Regions from separate parts of the Apilactobacillus apisilvae genome, predicted to be linked through region 1. Evidence: a T-box and tRNA genes for the amino acid it is inferred to sense, from the RefSeq annotation. Region 1 holds a T-box; the other holds one or more tRNA genes.

Evidence for each region. The T-box of region 1 lies ahead of MOO46_RS00795 (valine--tRNA ligase). A T-box ahead of a tRNA ligase gene usually reads a tRNA of that ligase, here a tRNA-Val.
Region 2: it encodes a tRNA-Val, which carries the amino acid that the T-box ahead of MOO46_RS00795 (valine--tRNA ligase) is inferred to sense. The anticodon was not compared.

Annotation. Positions count from the first base shown of each region.
Region 1 covers NZ_CP093362.1:151,759-160,959, reverse strand. Annotated here, with positions in the region: gene MOO46_RS00805 (rod shape-determining protein) at 1-344, opposite strand, end outside; gene MOO46_RS00800 (bifunctional folylpolyglutamate synthase/dihydrofolate synthase) at 486-1,787, opposite strand; gene MOO46_RS00795 (valine--tRNA ligase) at 1,840-4,500, opposite strand; T-box leader at 4,538-4,753, opposite strand; gene MOO46_RS00790 (thiol peroxidase) at 4,786-5,295, opposite strand; gene thiI (tRNA uracil 4-sulfurtransferase ThiI) at 5,410-6,627, opposite strand; gene MOO46_RS00780 (cysteine desulfurase family protein) at 6,642-7,790, opposite strand; gene MOO46_RS00775 (septation ring formation regulator EzrA) at 7,914-9,201, opposite strand, start outside.
Region 2 covers NZ_CP093362.1:594,221-603,421, reverse strand. Annotated here, with positions in the region: gene MOO46_RS03115 (LTA synthase family protein) at 1-515, shown strand, start outside; rRNA gene MOO46_RS03110 (16S ribosomal RNA) at 1,130-2,702, shown strand; tRNA gene MOO46_RS03105 (tRNA-Ile) at 2,788-2,862, shown strand; tRNA gene MOO46_RS03100 (tRNA-Ala) at 2,895-2,967, shown strand; rRNA gene MOO46_RS03095 (23S ribosomal RNA) at 3,145-6,063, shown strand; rRNA gene rrf (5S ribosomal RNA) at 6,133-6,249, shown strand; tRNA gene MOO46_RS03085 (tRNA-Val) at 6,262-6,334, shown strand; tRNA gene MOO46_RS03080 (tRNA-Lys) at 6,342-6,414, shown strand; tRNA gene MOO46_RS03075 (tRNA-Thr) at 6,444-6,516, shown strand; tRNA gene MOO46_RS03070 (tRNA-Gly) at 6,522-6,593, shown strand; tRNA gene MOO46_RS03065 (tRNA-Leu) at 6,612-6,697, shown strand; tRNA gene MOO46_RS03060 (tRNA-Arg) at 6,706-6,779, shown strand; tRNA gene MOO46_RS03055 (tRNA-Pro) at 6,785-6,858, shown strand; tRNA gene MOO46_RS03050 (tRNA-Met) at 6,895-6,968, shown strand; tRNA gene MOO46_RS03045 (tRNA-Ile) at 6,979-7,052, shown strand; tRNA gene MOO46_RS03040 (tRNA-Ser) at 7,085-7,172, shown strand; tRNA gene MOO46_RS03035 (tRNA-Met) at 7,179-7,252, shown strand; tRNA gene MOO46_RS03030 (tRNA-Asp) at 7,258-7,332, shown strand; tRNA gene MOO46_RS03025 (tRNA-Phe) at 7,342-7,414, shown strand; tRNA gene MOO46_RS03020 (tRNA-Gly) at 7,432-7,502, shown strand; tRNA gene MOO46_RS03015 (tRNA-Ile) at 7,514-7,588, shown strand; tRNA gene MOO46_RS03010 (tRNA-Ser) at 7,593-7,680, shown strand; tRNA gene MOO46_RS03005 (tRNA-Glu) at 7,685-7,757, shown strand; tRNA gene MOO46_RS03000 (tRNA-Met) at 7,770-7,843, shown strand; tRNA gene MOO46_RS02995 (tRNA-Asp) at 7,851-7,925, shown strand; tRNA gene MOO46_RS02990 (tRNA-Glu) at 7,980-8,052, shown strand; tRNA gene MOO46_RS02985 (tRNA-Ser) at 8,061-8,148, shown strand; gene MOO46_RS02980 (hypothetical protein) at 8,179-8,637, opposite strand; gene MOO46_RS02975 (MBL fold metallo-hydrolase) at 8,731-9,201, shown strand, end outside.

The DNA of each region.
Region 1 (9,201 bases):
GCACGTTTTTCAACAGCAGTAATTCCACTAGGTACACATACCATTACATATGGTTTACCTGATGAATGACCCACAGTTTTGTTAATATAATATTTTAGCATAGTTACAGTAGTATCATAATCTGCAATAACACCATCTTTCATCGGACGAATAGCAGCAATACTTGCAGGCGTACGACCAATCATGTCTCTTGCTTCTTGTCCTACTGCAACAATTTCTCCATTTTTAGTATTTTTAGCGACAACTGAAGGTTCTCTTAACACAATTTGTTTACCGTCAACATAAACAATTGTGTTTGCAGTTCCTAAATCAATTCCAATGTTTTTAGTTCCAAATCCAAACACAATTTTTCATCCCTTCATAATTCATTTGGTTGGTTTATTAATTTTACCTTTTAATTATATCATAATTATTAGTTTTAAAATTACAATAACAATACCTAGTGTAAACGATTTTGACTTATTTATCATTAATGTTTCACAAATTTAATAAAAAAGTTTTCTAACATCCGAAATAAAATATAATGAACCAGTAATTAATAATAAATCATCAGCAGACATTTGCTTAGCATTATCCATAATTGCTAATTTCCATTGGGGAACAAAATTAACTTTATTTTCTGAATAAATATCCCCAATAACTTCACTCATGTCAGTGGATTTACGATTATTAGGTCCGTTAAATTCTGTTAAAGTTATATGAACATTTTTTATCTTAGCTAATATATTAATCATGTTCATATACTGCTTATCATCCAGGATTGCTAAAACAATATAAATGTCGTAGTTGTGAAAATGATTTTTTAATAAATCAGCTAACTCTACAATTGCTGGTTGATTATGAGCTCCATCTATCACGACTAGTGGGTCAACGCTAACTTTTTCAAAACGCCCCGCCCAAAAAGAATTTAACAAGCCTTTTTTTATAACTTTAACATTTATAGGTTCATTATTTAATGCTTTGTAACGAACATAGGCTTCAATTGCACACCCCGCATTGTCAATCTGATAATTGCCTAACATTTTAATGGTTAAATCTTTTAGCTCATTTTTATTATCTGAAAATAAAAATTTTTCACTCCATGAGCCTTCCCTTTCTTTATGAATACAATAATTGTAATCTGGAATAAATAATTTACTTCGCTTATCTTCACAAATTGATTTTATAACATTCAATGCTTCTGTTGGTAATTTACCAACTACACAATCTACTTTCTCTTTAACAATTCCCGCTTTTTGAGCTGCAATTTCACTTAATGTATTGCCTAATATTTTCATATGATCATAACCAATTGTAGTAATAACTGAAACTTTGGGCGTAAAAACATTCGTTGAATCAAGCAAGCCACCGATTCCTACTTCTACTAAAACAATATCTACTGGATTTTTAGCAAAATATAAAAACATCATAGTAGTTACAATTTCAAATTCTGTGGGTCCATCACCTGCTAAATCATCGTCCATTTGCTCTACAATTGGTTTGATTAAATTAATTAAATCAATAATTTCACTATCTTTAATTGGTATTCCATTAACGCTAATCCGCTCATTAAATTTAATTAAAAATGGTGAAGTAAAACTTCCAACATTTAATCCTTCTGCTTGAAAAATATTTCTCAAAAAAGTTAAAGTTGATCCTTTACCATTGGTTCCTGCAATATGAATCCCATTAATTTTATCTTGAGGATTATTTAGTTTAAATAAAAGTGATTTTATAACATCTAAAGTGGGATGCTTACTAAACTTATGTCTTCCATGAATAAAATTTATAGCATCTTCATAATTCATTAACTTTCATCTCCTAAAAAAAGCCGAGCATCAGCTCGACTTTTTAAATTAATTATTTTTGACTTTTAATATCTTCTAGTCTTTGTTTAGCAGCTTCTAATTTAGATTCATTATCAGTTTGTTTTTCTTTTTCAGCATTAACAACTTGTTCAGGTGCATTATCAACAAAACGCTTGTTAGCAAGTTTCTTTTCGGCACGTTGAACTTCAAATGTATAATTATCAATATCTTTTTGAATACGAGTAATTTCTTCATCTAAATCAACAAGTTCAGCTAATGGAATACTAATTTCAGCATCAGTAATAATTCCAGTCATTGATAATTTAGGTGCTTCAATATCTGAACCTACATTAAATTTCTTTGGATGACAGAAACGATCAATATAATGACGATTAGTTTCAAAAATATTCTTTAATTCAGCATTATCAGTTTTAACTAATAAATCAATTGATGATGACATTGGAGCATTAGCCTTAGCACGAATATTTCTAACAACCTTGATTAATTCAATCAATGCAGACATATTCTTTTCGGCCTGATCATCATTAAATTCTTTATTTTCAACTGGATATGGAGCAACCATAATAGATTTACCTTCATGAGGCATTGTTAACCAAATTTTTTCAGTTACAAATGGCATCATTGGGTGCATTAATTTTAGAATTTTATCTAAAACATAAGCCAAGATATTTCTGGTGTTTTCTTTAGCTTTAGCATCATCACCGTTAAGAGTTTCCTTACTCATTTCAATATACCAGTCACAAAAGTCATTCCAGATAAAGTCATATAAAGCACGACCAGCTTCACCAAAGTTATACTTTTCAAATAAATCAGTTACTTGAGTAACGACATTATTCATACGACTTAAAATCCACCGATCAGCTAAATTCCATTCACTTTTATCAGGTAATACTGGTTTATCCATATCACCTAAATTCATGATTACATAACGACTAGCATTCCAAATCTTATTAATGAAATTCCATGCTGATTCGATTTTTTCATAACTAAAGCGAACATCTTGTCCGGCAGTATTACCAGTTGCTAAGAACCATCTTAGTGAATCAACACCATACTTATCGATAACATCCATTGGATCGATTCCGTTACCTAATGATTTGCTCATCTTACGACCTTGTGAATCACGCATTAATCCATGTAGTAACACATCTTTAAATGGACGTTCATTCGTAAATGTTAAGCTTTGGAAAATCATACGAGAAACCCAGAAAAAGATAATATCATATCCAGTAACCAAAGTATTAGTTGGGAAATAACGTTTGAAATCAGCAGAATTTTCATCAGGCCAACCTAAAGTTGAGAAAGGCCATAATGCTGATGAGAACCAAGTATCAAGAACATCTGGATCTTGTTCCCAATTTTCGGCGTCTTTAGGTGCTTCCATTCCAACATACATTTCGCCAGATTGCTTGTTGTACCAAGCTGGAATTCTATGTCCCCACCATAATTGGCGTGAAATAACCCAATCATGAATGTTATCCATCCATTGAGTAAAAGTATTTTCAAAACGTTTTGGAATAAAATTAACTTTATCATCAGTAGATTGATTTTCAACTGCACGGTCAGCTAAAGGCTTCATTTTAACAAACCATTGAGTTGAAAGTCTTGATTCTATTTGTACACCGGTTCTTTCTGAATGACCAACTGCATGGACAATTGGATCAACACTTAACATATATTGTTGATCTTCAAGGTCTTTAACCATTGCTTTTCTGGCTTCAAAACGATCCATCCCATTATACTTTCCAGCGTTTTCATTCATGGTAGCATCGCCATTCATGGTATTGATGCGCTTTAAGTCGTGACGGTTTCCAACTTTAAAGTCGTTAGGGTCGTGAGCAGGTGTGATTTTTACCATTCCAGTTCCAAATTCTGGATCTACATACTTATCAGCAATCACTGGAATTTCGCGGTTCACTAGCGGAACTACAATTTTCTTACCAATTAATTCCTTGTAACGTTCATCGTCGGGATGAACAGCAACAGCAACATCACCGAACATAGTTTCTGGACGAGTAGTGGCAATTTCAATGTAATCTTTACCATCAAAAGTCACACCATCAGCAAATGGATATTTAACATGGTAAAAAGCACCTTTATCATCTTTATGAACAACTTCAATATCTGATAAAGCAGTTTGTGCTTTAGGATCCCAGTTAATAATGTATTGGCCACGATAAATCAAGCCCTTGTTGTATAAATCAACAAACACTTTTTGAACAGCCTCTGATAATCCATCGTCTAAAGTAAAACGTTCTCTACTATAATCCAATGAAAGACCCATTTTAGCCCATTGTTGCTTAATGGTAGAAGCATATTCATCTTTCCATTCCCATACTTTATCGACAAATTTTTCACGTCCTAAATCATATCTGGAAATACCTTGTTCGGCTAATTTAGCTTCAACTTTAGCTTGAGTAGCAATTCCAGCATGATCCATCCCAGGAACCCATACTGTATCGTAACCAAGCATTCTTTTTTGTCTGATTAGCATATCTTGCAATGTAGTATCCCAAGCGTGACCTAAATGCAACTTACCAGTAACATTTGGTGGTGGCAAAACAATTGAATATGGTTTTGCTCTTTTATCGCCACTTGGTTTAAAAACGTCTTCGTCTAACCAAGTTTGATAACGTCCGTTTTCAACAGCACTATGATCATACTTTGTGGACATTTCTGTTTCTTTAGACATCGAATCCCTCCATTTTATAAAAAAAGAGCATCCCATCCCATAGGACGAAATGCTCGTGGTACCACCTAATTTAGAATATAAAAATATTCTATCTCAAAATCCATTTAACGATGGTCCCGTTCATATCTAATATTAGTTCAATATGAAAGCTCACAAGTTACTTTCTTTTTATAACTACGGAAAGTCTTTCAACTAAACAACTTTCTTTCTGTATACATAATTTTAAAAATACTTTCTTGATCATTGCTTTCGTTATTCAATAACTATATATTAGACAATTTTTAATTAATCGTCAACATCATTAGTAACTTTTTTGATGAATTCAACAACTTCCTTAAAATCTGGTTGAGAAGCTATTTCTGGAACAATTTGACGATAAACTACTTTACTATTTTCATCTAAAATGAAAACAATTCTAGCTAAAGCATCAATATCTGAAACATAAGTATCAGTTGATTTTCCAAATGATAGTTCTGAATCAGATAATAATTCCATATTTTGAACGCCCTTGGCAGCACACCAATCTTGTTGTTCTTCAATCGTGTTTTTAGAAATAGTAAAGAAATTTAATTGAGTATATTTATCAGCCTTACGATTAAATTTTTTAGTTTCTAAACTGCATACATCAGAATTTATATCTGGAACAGTACTAATCAATGTCATTTTACCTAAAAAATCATCATTCGTAATTTTGTTACCCTTAGAATTAAGTAAATTAAAAGCTGGTAATTTATCTCCAACATTTAATACTTTATCATCTAAAATAACTTCTTTTCCTAAAAATGTTAATTGCATAAATTCATCCATCCTAACTAAACTTAATAAATTAAAAATACAACTTATATGATTAAATTGCAAGCGATTTATTTGAAATAAAAAAAACTCAACTTAAAATTGAGCTTTTTAAAATTAAAGCAATTCAGAAAATACATCTTCTTGTGCATTTAAGAATTCTTCACCATTTTTAATATCAACAATTTTCACTTTATCTAATGCGCGTTCCATTAATCCTTCAACATCGATCATTGCTTCACATTCACGAGTGCGATATAAATTAGGCTTAGTTCTAGGTGCAGGTGGTGTAAATACTGTACAGCAATCTTCGAAAGGCATGATTGATAAATCATAAGTATCAATGTTTTCAGCAATTCTAATGATTTCGGTCTTATCTAAAGAACTTAATGGTCTTAACACTGGCAAATTGGTAACGTCATTGATAGCCATCATGCTTTCTAACGTTTGAGATGCAACCTGTCCCAAAGATTCACCGGTAAAAATACCTTTACAATGTCTTTTTAATGTTAAGGCAGTTGTTAATCTTAACATCATTCGACGTTGCACAGTCATTAAGTATCCTTCAGGAACTTTATCCTTAATTTCTTCTTGAATTTCAGTAAAAGGAACTTGTAGAAATTGAATGTTCCCACCAAAACGAGTTAACTTTTCAGTTAATTGTTTTGCCTTAGCAAGTGCTTGTTCACTAGTGTATGGAGGACTATAAAAGTGAACCATATCTAATCTAACGCCACGTTTCATCCCTAAATATGAAGCTACTGGAGAATCAATTCCACCAGATAACATCATTGTGGCACGACCACCAGTTCCAACAGGTAATCCACCTGCACCAGAAATAGTTAAACTAGATAAGAAAATTCCATTCATTCTAAACTCAGCACGAATTGTAATATCAGGATCTTTCATTTGAGCTTTAATTCCATCAATTTCATTAACAACTGCACCACCTAATGCATCATTAATTTCATGAGTATTCAAGGGAAAGTTCTTATCTTGTCGTCTAGTATCAATTTTAAAAGTCATCCCTGGTTTATATTGTGATTTAACAATTTCAGCAACAACTTTTTTAGCGGATTCAATATCTTTTTCAACCTTCATAACAGGGGAAAAAGTTTCGATTCCAAAAACATCTTTTAAACGATTCATAATTGAACTTGAATCTTCACCATTTAAAGTAATGTGCAATCGATCTCTTTTAGCGCTTATTTCAAGGTTTTCAAAATTATGAAGTACCCTTTTTACGTTTTTACCAAGTTGTTTAATGAAGTCTTTACGGTTTTTACCTTTAGTAGATAGTTCACCGTAACGAACCATTATCTCAGTATATTGCATTGATTTAACCCTTTCTATGAATTAATCTTCTTGAATTTATCATATAAAATATCAAAAACATCAATAAATCTTTTAGCTTCTTCTACTGTATTATGCTCATCTAATGAAATTCTAACTGCACTAGTTGATTCATCTTCAGGAATTTTCATTGCATTTAGTGTACTAGAAGCTAAGTGCTTTTTAGATGAACATGCACTTGTTGTTGAAATAAATATATCATAACTTTCAAATGCATGAACAATAGTTTCACCTTTTACGCCTTTAATTGCAAAACATAAAATATGTGGTGCAAAATTACTTGTGACCTTAGAGAAAGTAATTATTTTATCATACTTTTTAATATGGTCAAAAATAAGTTGCTTAATATTAACTTGGTTTTGAATTTTTTGCTTTTCATCAGTTTTTAATAGTCTTAAAGCTCTGGCCATTGCAGTAATTGACGGCAAGTTCTCAGTACTACTTCTTAAGTTGTGTTCTTGTCCACCACCGGATAATAAAGGAGCAATTTTTTTACCCTTACGTTTATACATAAACCCTACACCACGGGGAGCATGAAATTTGTGACCAGAAAAGGTAATAAAATCAGCTCGATCATTAAAAATATCATCATGAAGTCCCTTACCAAGACCTTGAACAGCATCAATATGATAACTGACTTTTGAATATTCCTTCAAAGCTTTACCAATTTCTTTTACCGGTTGAATTGAACCAACCTCATTATTAACTGCCATAATTGAAACAAGAATTGTAGTTGGCTTAATTGCTTCTTTTAAATCTTTAACATTCACTTGACCATTTTTATTAACTGGTAAATATGTGATATCAAAGCCTAATTTTGATAGATCTTTCATTGAATTCATTACAGCAGGATGTTCAATTGAACTAGTAATTATATGATTTCCATATTCTCTTCGCTCTAAAGCAGTCCCCTTAATTGCCCAATTATCACCTTCAGTTCCACCACTAGTGAAAAATATCTCTTCTGGTGATACTGACAGTAATTTAGCAATTTGTTGACGTGATTGCTCGAGCAAATGAAATGCTTGCTCTCCAAATTTATGCAAGCTAGATGGATTACCCCAAATTTTTTCACTAACCTTAGCATAAGTATCAATAACACTTAGGTCTGGTTTAGTTGTCGCACTATTATCAAAATAAATCATTTTTGCTACCCTCTTTTCCTTATACTTACTTAAAGTAATAAAATAAACAATGAATAATTATAACAGAAAAAAAGAAGTAATGTCGTTGTATTTTAACAATACCTAAATTACTTCTAAATAAAATTAATCTTTTTTATTTTCTTTTTCATGTTGTTGATAATATTCTTTTTCCATTCTATTAAAAGCACCAGAATCAACGTTATCAATTGCTTTTGAAATTGTTTTTAAACTTTCTTCGTATGAGAAATTATCAAAATACTTTTTAGATTGAATACAAGCATCGTCAACTTCTTCATTACTATTTCGGTAACGATTTGCATATTGCATTAATCTTTCTGCTAAAACTGCATTTTTAATAATGTTATCAGTATCAGAAATTAATTCTTCCATAGCTTTTTCCATATTAGATAACTTTTTATTAATATCATCCATGCTAATTTTAACTTGATTGATGGTAGAACCTAATTTAGATACTTCGTTATATGAATACTTGTATTTTTCCATATATTCATCTGTTAATCCAGGTAAATTTAAATTATCAATTTGACGACGAATATTTAAAAGCTGTAAATCGAATTTTTCAATTTTAGCTCTTGCTTCATCTTCTTCTTTATTAAGATCAGCAACTGAATCATTAATATCCTTTTGTTCTTTTTCAATTGCACTTAATTGTTTTTTTGCATCTTGTTGATGTGCCTGGATATTAGAATAGACAGCTTTATTATCAATAATTAGTTGATAATCATTATTATAAATATCTTCAATTTTATAAATCTTTTCTGCAAACAACTTGGCATTTTTTATTTCATCATGATCTAAAGTATAATTCTTACTTAATTTATTAAGTTCAGAAATTAAAATATGATTTTGACGATGAGCATGATAAATATAATCATATACTAAGTGCATATTCTTTTTAACCTTACGCTTAGCAACAATTTCCTGTTCCATCATTGAATACATAGAATCAATTGATTTTTCAATTTTATAATTATTTTGTTTGGATTCGTCTACTTTTAATTCAGACAACATCTTTAGACCATCTTCAATCATTGATGTTAATTGTTCAATAATTGATGGAATATTATCATCAATGAAGTTATATTCGGTTTGTAACATAGTATTGTGACCACGTTCAACTTCATCTAATTGTTTAGGAAATTCCTTAGACAATGAAGAATAAATTTGGGGAATTTCATCCATTACTGATTTAAGCCATTCAATATTTTTATTTAAATCAGTTAAAATATCTTCGGCAACATATTGATCGCCATCATCAACCGACTTAATAAATTTTTTATACTCTTCCTTAATAGAATTTAAAACATCTTCTAATTTATCACTACTAGGACCATAAGAATAATTTTTTGAAAGCAACTCTTTATTAATATTCTTTATTTCATTATCTAAA
Region 2 (9,201 bases), 440 kb from region 1:
ATATGAATGGACTAAAGGGTGGAATTGATCACACTTATGGTGGAGAAATTGATGTTCTACCAACATTACTTCATCTATTAGGCATTAAGGATGATAATACTATTCAATTTGGAAATGATTTATTATCACCAAATAGAAGCCAAGTTGTAGCATTTAGAAACGGTGATTTAGTCTCTCCTAAATACACTATTATTGGTGGGACAGTGTATAATACTGAAAATGGTTCTGTAATTAATCCAAATCCTTCCCAACAAAAAGAGATTAAATCAATGCAAAATCATGTTACAACTGAATTATCATTATCTGATAAAGTAATATTAGGAGATTTACTAAGATTTTATAATCCTAAAGGTTTTACTAAAGTTAATAAAAAAGATTTTAATTATAAGTATTCATCAGCTATGAAACAACTGGATAAAATTGATAAAGATAAAAAATCAAGTTTATTAAGTAAACTTCGCAAAAATAATACAGATAACTTATATACTACAAATGCACCTGAATTAAAAAAATAAGAAAAAATCATTCTGTATTTATGTATATTAATTGACCTGCAAAAGTTGGACAAATAATTGTTTAATTTTTGCAGGTCAATTTTTATTTAAAATTCAATAATAATTTAAATAATTTAATTTATCATAGTTTTTCTTCATAAAATCAGTATATTAAAATTATTGTTGACTATTTATTCATTTATTGATATTATTATTTTTGTTGTCATTTAGACTACATATTAAATAAAATAACTTGTTGACTTTTATTATTTAACTTGTTATTATTTTATTTGTTGTTAAAAATAGCAAATTAGTTATTTAAAAAATAATTAAAAAAGTTATTGACTTTTACTTGTAAAGATGGCATAATAATTATTGTTGCGTTGCTGATAAAGCAAACGGCAATAAAAAATAATTATAAAAAGTTGTTGACGTTAAGTTGTTAACATGATATAATTAAAGAGCTGCTCAATGAAGCGGATAACTAATAAGTAGATCTTTGAAAACTGAACAAGATTGATAATCGATGATGTGTAAGGATTCTTATAATTTAGATTATAAGAAATTAAAACACAGCGAAGTCAATTCGCTTTTAAAAACAATTAATTTGATGAGCTAGAAAAGCTTTTCATCTATAAGATGAGAGTTTGATCCTGGCTCAGGACGAACGCTGGCGGCGTGCCTAATACATGCAAGTCGAACGAGTCCTCCCAATTTGATTTTATGCTTGCATAAAAGATTTTTGGATTCGGGACGAGTGGCGAACTGGTGAGTAACACGTGGGTAACCTGCCCTAAAGCAGGGGATAACATTTGGAAACAAGTGCTAATACCGTATAATTAGTTGGAACCACATGGTTCCAACTTGAAAGATGGCTCTGCTATCACTTTAGGATGGACCCGCGGCGTATTAGCTAGTTGGTGAGATAAAAGCCCACCAAGGCGATGATACGTAGCCGACCTGAGAGGGTAATCGGCCACATTGGGACTGAGACACGGCCCAGACTCCTACGGGAGGCAGCAGTAGGGAATCTTCCACAATGGACGCAAGTCTGATGGAGCAACGCCGCGTGAGTGAAGAAGGGTTTCGGCTCGTAAAACTCTGTTGTTAAAGAAGAACAAGTGTAAGAGTAACTGTTTACGCTTTGACGGTATTTAACCAGAAAGCCACGGCTAACTACGTGCCAGCAGCCGCGGTAATACGTAGGTGGCAAGCGTTGTCCGGATTTATTGGGCGTAAAGCGAGCGCAGGTGGTTTTTTAAGTCTGTTGTGAAAGCCCTCAGCTCAACTGAGGAAGTGCAGCGGAAACTAAAGAACTTGAGTATAGAAGAGGACAGTGGAACTCCATGTGTAGCGGTGAAATGCGTAGATATATGGAAGAACACCAGTGGCGAAGGCGGCTGTCTGGTCTATTACTGACACTGAGGCTCGAAAGCATGGGTAGCGAACAGGATTAGATACCCTGGTAGTCCATGCCGTAAACGATGAATGCTAGGTGTTGGAGGGTTTCCGCCCTTCAGTGCCGCAGCTAACGCATTAAGCATTCCGCCTGGGGAGTACGACCGCAAGGTTGAAACTCAAAGGAATTGACGGGGGCCCGCACAAGTGGTGGAGCATGTGGTTTAATTCGATGCTACGCGAAGAACCTTACCAGGTCTTGACATCTTCTGCCAACCTAAGAGATTAGGTGTTCCCTTCGGGGACAGAATGACAGGTGGTGCATGGTTGTCGTCAGCTCGTGTCGTGAGATGTTGGGTTAAGTCCCGCAACGAGCGCAACCCTTATTATTAGTTGCCAGCATTAAGTTGGGCACTCTAGTGAGACTGCCGGTGATAAACCGGAGGAAGGTGGGGATGACGTCAAATCATCATGCCCCTTATGACCTGGGCTACACACGTGCTACAATGGATGGTACAACGAGTCGCGAAACCGCGAGGTCAAGCTAATCTCTTAAAGCCATTCTCAGTTCGGATTGCAGGCTGCAACTCGCCTGCATGAAGTTGGAATCACTAGTAATCGTGGATCAGCATGCCACGGTGAATACGTTCCCGGGCCTTGTACACACCGCCCGTCACACCATGAGAGTTTGTAACACCCAAAGACGATGGAGTAACCTTCGGGAGCTAGTTGTCTAAGGTGGGACAGATGATTAGGGTGAAGTCGTAACAAGGTAGCCGTAGGAGAACCTGCGGCTGGATCACCTCCTTTCTAAGGATATTACGGAAACTTACATTAGGTTATCAATCTTATTCAGTTTTGAGAGGTTTACTCTCAAAAGAAGCTTATGCTTTTTGGGCCTATAGCTCAGTTGGTTGAGAGCGCACGCCTGATAAGCGTGAGGTCGATGGTTCGAGTCCATTTAGGCCCATAGGACTAGTGGATTACCACAAAACCTTATATGGGGAATTAGCTCAGCTGGGAGAGCACCTGCTTTGCAAGCAGGAGGTCAGCGGTTCGATTCCGCTATTCTCCATTGACACGAAAGTGTTGAACTTGGTTCTTTGAAAACTAGATATTATTAATTTCTAAAATTAACATTAAAATTTGTATTAAATACAATTTTAACCGAGAACACCGCGTTATTTTGAGTTTTTTAAAAAGTTTTATTCGTATTATACTCAATTAACCAAACATCACGAAGTGATGAACAGGTTAAGTTATGAAGGGCGCATGGTGGATGCCTTGGCACTAGGAGCTGATGAAGGACGGGACTAACACCGATATGCTTCGGGGAGCTGTACGTAAGCTTTGATCCGAAGATTTCCGAATGAGGAAACTCGATAACCTTAATCGGTTATCACCAATTAGTGAATTAATTAGCTAATTTGGCGGCAGACGTGGGGAACTGAAACATCTAAGTACCCACAGGAAGAGAAAGAAATTTCGATTCCCTAAGTAGCGGCGAGCGAACGGGGAACAGCTCAAACCAAAGAGCTTGCTCTTTGGGGTTGTAGGACTGAACATTTGAGTTACCAAGTTAGACAATAGTCGAACTAGCTGGGAAGCTAGGCGATACAGGGTGATAGCCCCGTAGACGAAATTGTTTAACCTCAGTTCAGGATCCTGAGTACAGCGACACACGTGGAACGTCGTTGGAATCCGGGAGGACCATCTCCCAAAGCTAAATACTCCCTAGTGACCGATAGTGAACCAGTACCGTGAGGGAAAGGTGAAAAGCACCCCGGAAGGGGAGTGAAATAGTTCCTGAAACCATGTGCTTACAAACAGTTAGAGCCCGTTAATGGGTGATAGCGTGCCTCTTGTAGAATGAACCGGCGAGTTATGTTAACATGCAAGGTTAAGGTGGATAAGACCGGAGCCGTAGCGAAAGCGAGTCTGAATAGGGCGTTTGAGTATGTTGAGATAGACCCGAAACCAGGTGATCTACCCATGTTCAGGCTGAAAGTGCGGTAAAACGCACCGGAGGGCCGAACTCGTGTACGTTGAAAAGTGCTGAGATGAAATGTGGGTAGCGGTGAAATTCCAAACGAACTTGGAGATAGCTGGTTCTCTCCGAAATAGCTTTAGGGCTAGCCTCGGATTTAGAATCATGGAGGTAGAGCCACTGTTTGGATGAGGGGCCCGTCATGGGTTACTAAATTCAGATAAACTCCGAATACCATTGATTTATATGTCCGGGAGTCAGACGATGAGTGATAAGATCCACCGTCGAAAGGGGAACAGCCCAGACCACCAATTAAGGTCCCTAAATATATGCTGAGTGGAAAAGGATGTGGAGTTGCACAGACAACTAGGATGTTGGCTCAGAAGCAGCCACCATTTAAAGAGTGCGTAATAGCTCACTAGTCGAGTGATTCTGCGCCGAAAATTTACCGGGGCTAAGCATATTACCGAGATTGTGGACATGACGTAGTCATGTGATAGGAGAGCGTTCTAAGGGCAACGAAGTTAGACCGTAAGGACTGATGGAGCGCTTAGAAGTGAGAATGCCGGTATGAGTAGCGAAAGATTAGTGAGAATCTAATCCACCGAATGACTAAGGTTTCCTGGGGAAGGCTCGTCCTCCCAGGGTAAGTCGGGACCTAAGCCGAGGCCTAGAGGCGTAGGCGATGGATAACAGGTTGATATTCCTGTACTAGTTAATTATGTTTGAACGATGGAAGGACGTAGGAGGCTAACTTGTGCGCACTATTGGATGTGCGTTCAAGCAGCAAGTCAGTTGAAGAGTGAAATGCTTTTCAGCGGGTTGACAAGCTGTGATGAGGACCGAATTTAAGTAGGGAAGTAAGCCACGTCACACTACCGAGAAAAGTTTCTAGTGAGTAATTAACTACCCGTACCGCAAACCGACACAGGTAGTCGAGGAGAGTATCCTAAGGTGAGCGAGTGAACTCTCGTTAAGGAACTCGGCAAAATGACCCCGTAACTTCGGGAGAAGGGGTGCTGCACTACGTGCAGCCGCAGTGAAAAGGCTTAGACGACTGTTTATCAAAAACACAGGTTTCTGCAAAATCGTAAGATGAAGTATAGGGGCTGACGCCTGCCCGGTGCTGGAAGGTTAAGTGGATGAGTTAGCTTCGGCGAAGCTCAGAAACGAAGCCCCAGTAAACGGCGGCCGTAACTATAACGGTCCTAAGGTAGCGAAATTCCTTGTCGGGTAAGTTCCGACCCGCACGAAAGGCGTAACGATCTAAGCACTGTCTCAACGAGAGACTCGGTGAAATTGAGATACCTGTGAAGAAGCAGGTTACCCGCGACAGGACGGAAAGACCCCATGGAGCTTTACTGTAATTTGATATTGGGTGTTGACATAGCTTGTACAGGATAGGTAGGAGCCGTAGAAACCGGAACGCTAGTTTCGGTGGAGGCATTGTTGGGATACTACCCTCGCTGTGCTAACACTCTAACCCGCACCACTTATCGTGGTGGGAGACAGTGTCTGATTGGCAGTTTGACTGGGGCGGTCGCCTCCCAAATAGTAACGGAGGCGCCCAAAGGTTCCCTCAGAATGGTTGGAAATCATTCGCAGAGTGTAAAGGCACAAGGGAGCTTGACTGCGAGACAGACAGGTCGAGCAGGGACGAAAGTCGGGCTTAGTGATCCGGTGGTACCATATGGAAGGGCCATCGCTCAACGGATAAAAGCTACCCTGGGGATAACAGGCTTATCTCCCCCAAGAGTTCACATCGACGGGGAGGTTTGGCACCTCGATGTCGGCTCATCGCATCCTGGGGCTGTAGTTGGTCCCAAGGGTTGGGCTGTTCGCCCATTAAAGCGGTACGCGAGCTGGGTTCAGAACGTCGTGAGACAGTTCGGTCCCTATCCGTCGCGGGCGTAGGAAATTTGAGGGGAGCTATCTCTAGTACGAGAGGACCGAGATGGACATACCGCTGGTGTACCAGTTGTCCCGCCAGGGGCACAGCTGGGTAGCTATGTATGGTTGAGATAAACGCTGAAAGCATCTAAGTGTGAAACCCACCTCAAGATGAAATTTCCCATTCCTTTATGGAAGTAAGACCCCTGAGAGATGATTAGGTAGATAGGCTAGAAGTGGAAGTGCAGCGATGTATGGAGCGGACTAGTACTAATTGGTCGAGGACTTAACCAAGTAAGGTTGTTCTCATTTAGAAATGATAATATCTAGTTTTGAAAGAACGAAGTTCTTTTAGAAAAATAGTGTGGTGGCGATAGCTAGAAGGATACACCTGTTCCCATGCCGAACACAGTAGTTAAGCTTCTAAACGCCGAGAGTAGTTAGAGGATCGCCTCTTGCAAGGGTAGGAAGTTGCCGCGCTATTTTAATTATGGAGGATTAGCTCAGTTGGGAGAGCATCTGCCTTACAAGCAGGAGGTCACAGGTTCGAGCCCTGTATCCTCCATATCTACGAGCCGTTAGCTCAGCCGGTAGAGCATCTGACTTTTAATCAGAGGGTCGGCAGTTCGAACCTGCCACGGCTCATTAAAACTAAATATTTTTGTTTTATATATGCCGACTTAGCTCAGCTGGCAGAGCATCTGTCTTGTAAACAGGGGGTCGGAGGTTCGAATCCTCTAGTCGGCATTTATGCGGAAGTAGTTCAGTGGTAGAACATCACCTTGCCATGGTGGGGGTCGCGGGTTCGAATCCCGTCTTCCGCTTTGTCAATTCATTAATATGCCGGGGTGGCGGAATTGGCAGACGCACAGGACTTAAAATCCTGCGGTTAGTAATAACCGTACCGGTTCGATCCCGGTCCTCGGCATTAATATTGCACCCATAGCGCAACTGGATAGAGTGTCTGACTACGAATCAGAAGGTTGTAGGTTCGAGTCCTACTGGGTGCATTTTTCGGGAAGTAGCTCAGCTTGGTAGAGCACCTGGTTTGGGACCAGGGGGTCGCAGGTTCGAATCCTGTCTTCCCGATAGGGTCAAAGTGCTCTTTACAACAAAAATTTATTTCGCGGTGTAGCTCAGCTGGCTAGAGCGTCCGGTTCATACCCGGGAGGTCGGGGGTTCGATCCCCTCTGCCGCGATTTAGGACTTGGACCTTTAGCTCAGTTGGTTAGAGCAGACGGCTCATAACCGTCCGGTCGTAGGTTCGAGTCCTACAAGGTCCATAATATTGGGGCTTTGATTTTAAATTTTAAATGGAGAATTACCCAAGTGGCTGAAGGGGGCGGTCTTGAAAACCGCTAGGTGGGTCAAACCACGCGAGAGTTCGAATCTCTCATTCTCCTTATTATCGCGGGATAGAGCAGTCTGGTAGCTCGTCGGGCTCATAACCCGGAGGTCGTTGGTTCAAATCCATCTCCCGCAATTTACGGTTCGTTGGTCTAGTTGGTTTAGGACGCCTGCCTGTCACGCAGGAGATCACGAGTTCGAGTCTCGTACGAACCGCTTTAATATGGCTCGGTAGCTCAGTTGGTAGAGCAACGGATTGAAGCTCCGTGTGTCGGCAGTTCGATTCTGTCCCGCGCCATTTAACTTAATTATTATGCGGGTATAGTTTAGTGGTAAAACCATAGCCTTCCAAGCTATTGTCGCGAGTTCGATTCTCGTTACCCGCTTTTGGTTTAATGGGCCTATAGCTCAGTTGGTTGAGAGCGCACGCCTGATAAGCGTGAGGTCGATGGTTCGAGTCCATTTAGGCCCATTTTGGAGAAGTACTCAAGTGGCTGAAGAGGCGCCCCTGCTAAGGGTGTAGGTCGGTTTTCCGGCGCGAGAGTTCGAATCTCTCCTTCTCCGTTGCGACCCGTTGGTCAAGTGGTTTAAGACACTGCCCTTTCACGGCAGTAACATGGGTTCGAATCCCGTACGGGTCATTATTATATTATCGCGGGATAGAGCAGTCTGGTAGCTCGTCGGGCTCATAACCCGGAGGTCGATGGTTCAAATCCATCTCCCGCAATTTTGTTGGTTCGTTGGTCTAGTTGGTTTAGGACGCCTGCCTGTCACGCAGGAGGTCACGAGTTCGAGTCTCGTACGAACCGTAACTTTTAAGATTATCCTTATTTGGATAATGTTTTTTTATATTTTAATTTAAAGACCCGTTGGTCAAGTGGTTTAAGACACTGCCCTTTCACGGCAGTAACATGGGTTCGAATCCCGTACGGGTCATTATATATGGAGAATTACCCAAGTGGCTGAAGGGGGCGGTCTTGAAAACCGCTAGGTGGGTCAAACCACGCGAGAGTTCGAATCTCTCATTCTCCTTAATTTTTGAAATTTAAAGATAGATGTTTACTATAAACATCTATCTTTTTTATATGTCATCGATAAATCACTAATTTTTACCACTGGATTATTATGAAACCAGTGGTAAAAATCTTTATAACTTTTCCAACAGGTCATTAATATATCTCTTTTTTTACCAAAGTCTTCTTTTAACATATAAATTGAATTAACATTTTTATATTTAATATTTATCATATTGGCTTTTAATATTTTTGTATTTTCTTCATCTAAGTTAAAATATAGATAGTTTACCATTTCCTTATTATCATTTATAGAGTTGCTATAAATGATTCTATATTCTAATTTATTTTTAAAGATAGATCTTTTATTACTAAAATCAACTATTTGATAATTTTGATTAACATTATTGATTGATTTAAAAATATATATTTTCCTACTAGGGTGCTTTTTCTTTATTAAATTGATAATGTAATTATTACCAAATGTTATTTTTATATTTTTGTCCATTTTTTCCTCTTTTGTTTTGTTCAAATATTTTACAAACTATAACTATATATTTACACTAAAGTATGTATTAAACAAGTCGGAGGTGCTGTTTTTATGAAAGTTAGAGTTTTAGGCTACTATGGTGGTTATCCATATGATGGTGTAGGAACTAGTGGGTACTTAATTCAAAGTGGTAATTTCAATCTGCTTTTGGATTGTGGTAGTGGTGTTTTATTAGAGTTGGAAAAGTATTTAGATCCTTTACAATTAGATGCATTAATATTATCTCATTATCATCATGATCATAAAGCTGATGTTGGGGTTTTAGAATATTATTGGCAACTAAATAAAGAAAACAGAAAGGAACCAACTCTACCAATTTATGGGAACACTGATGATGAATATTCTTTTGAAGGCCTTAATTGGAATAATGATACTAAAGCAATGCCATATAATGAAAATAAAAAATTGAATTTAGATCCGTTCACGATAACTTTTTTAAAAACTAAGCATCCAGTTCCATCTTATGCTGTAAAAATCCTTGAAAAATCTACTAAAAAAACTTTAGTATTTACTTCAGATACT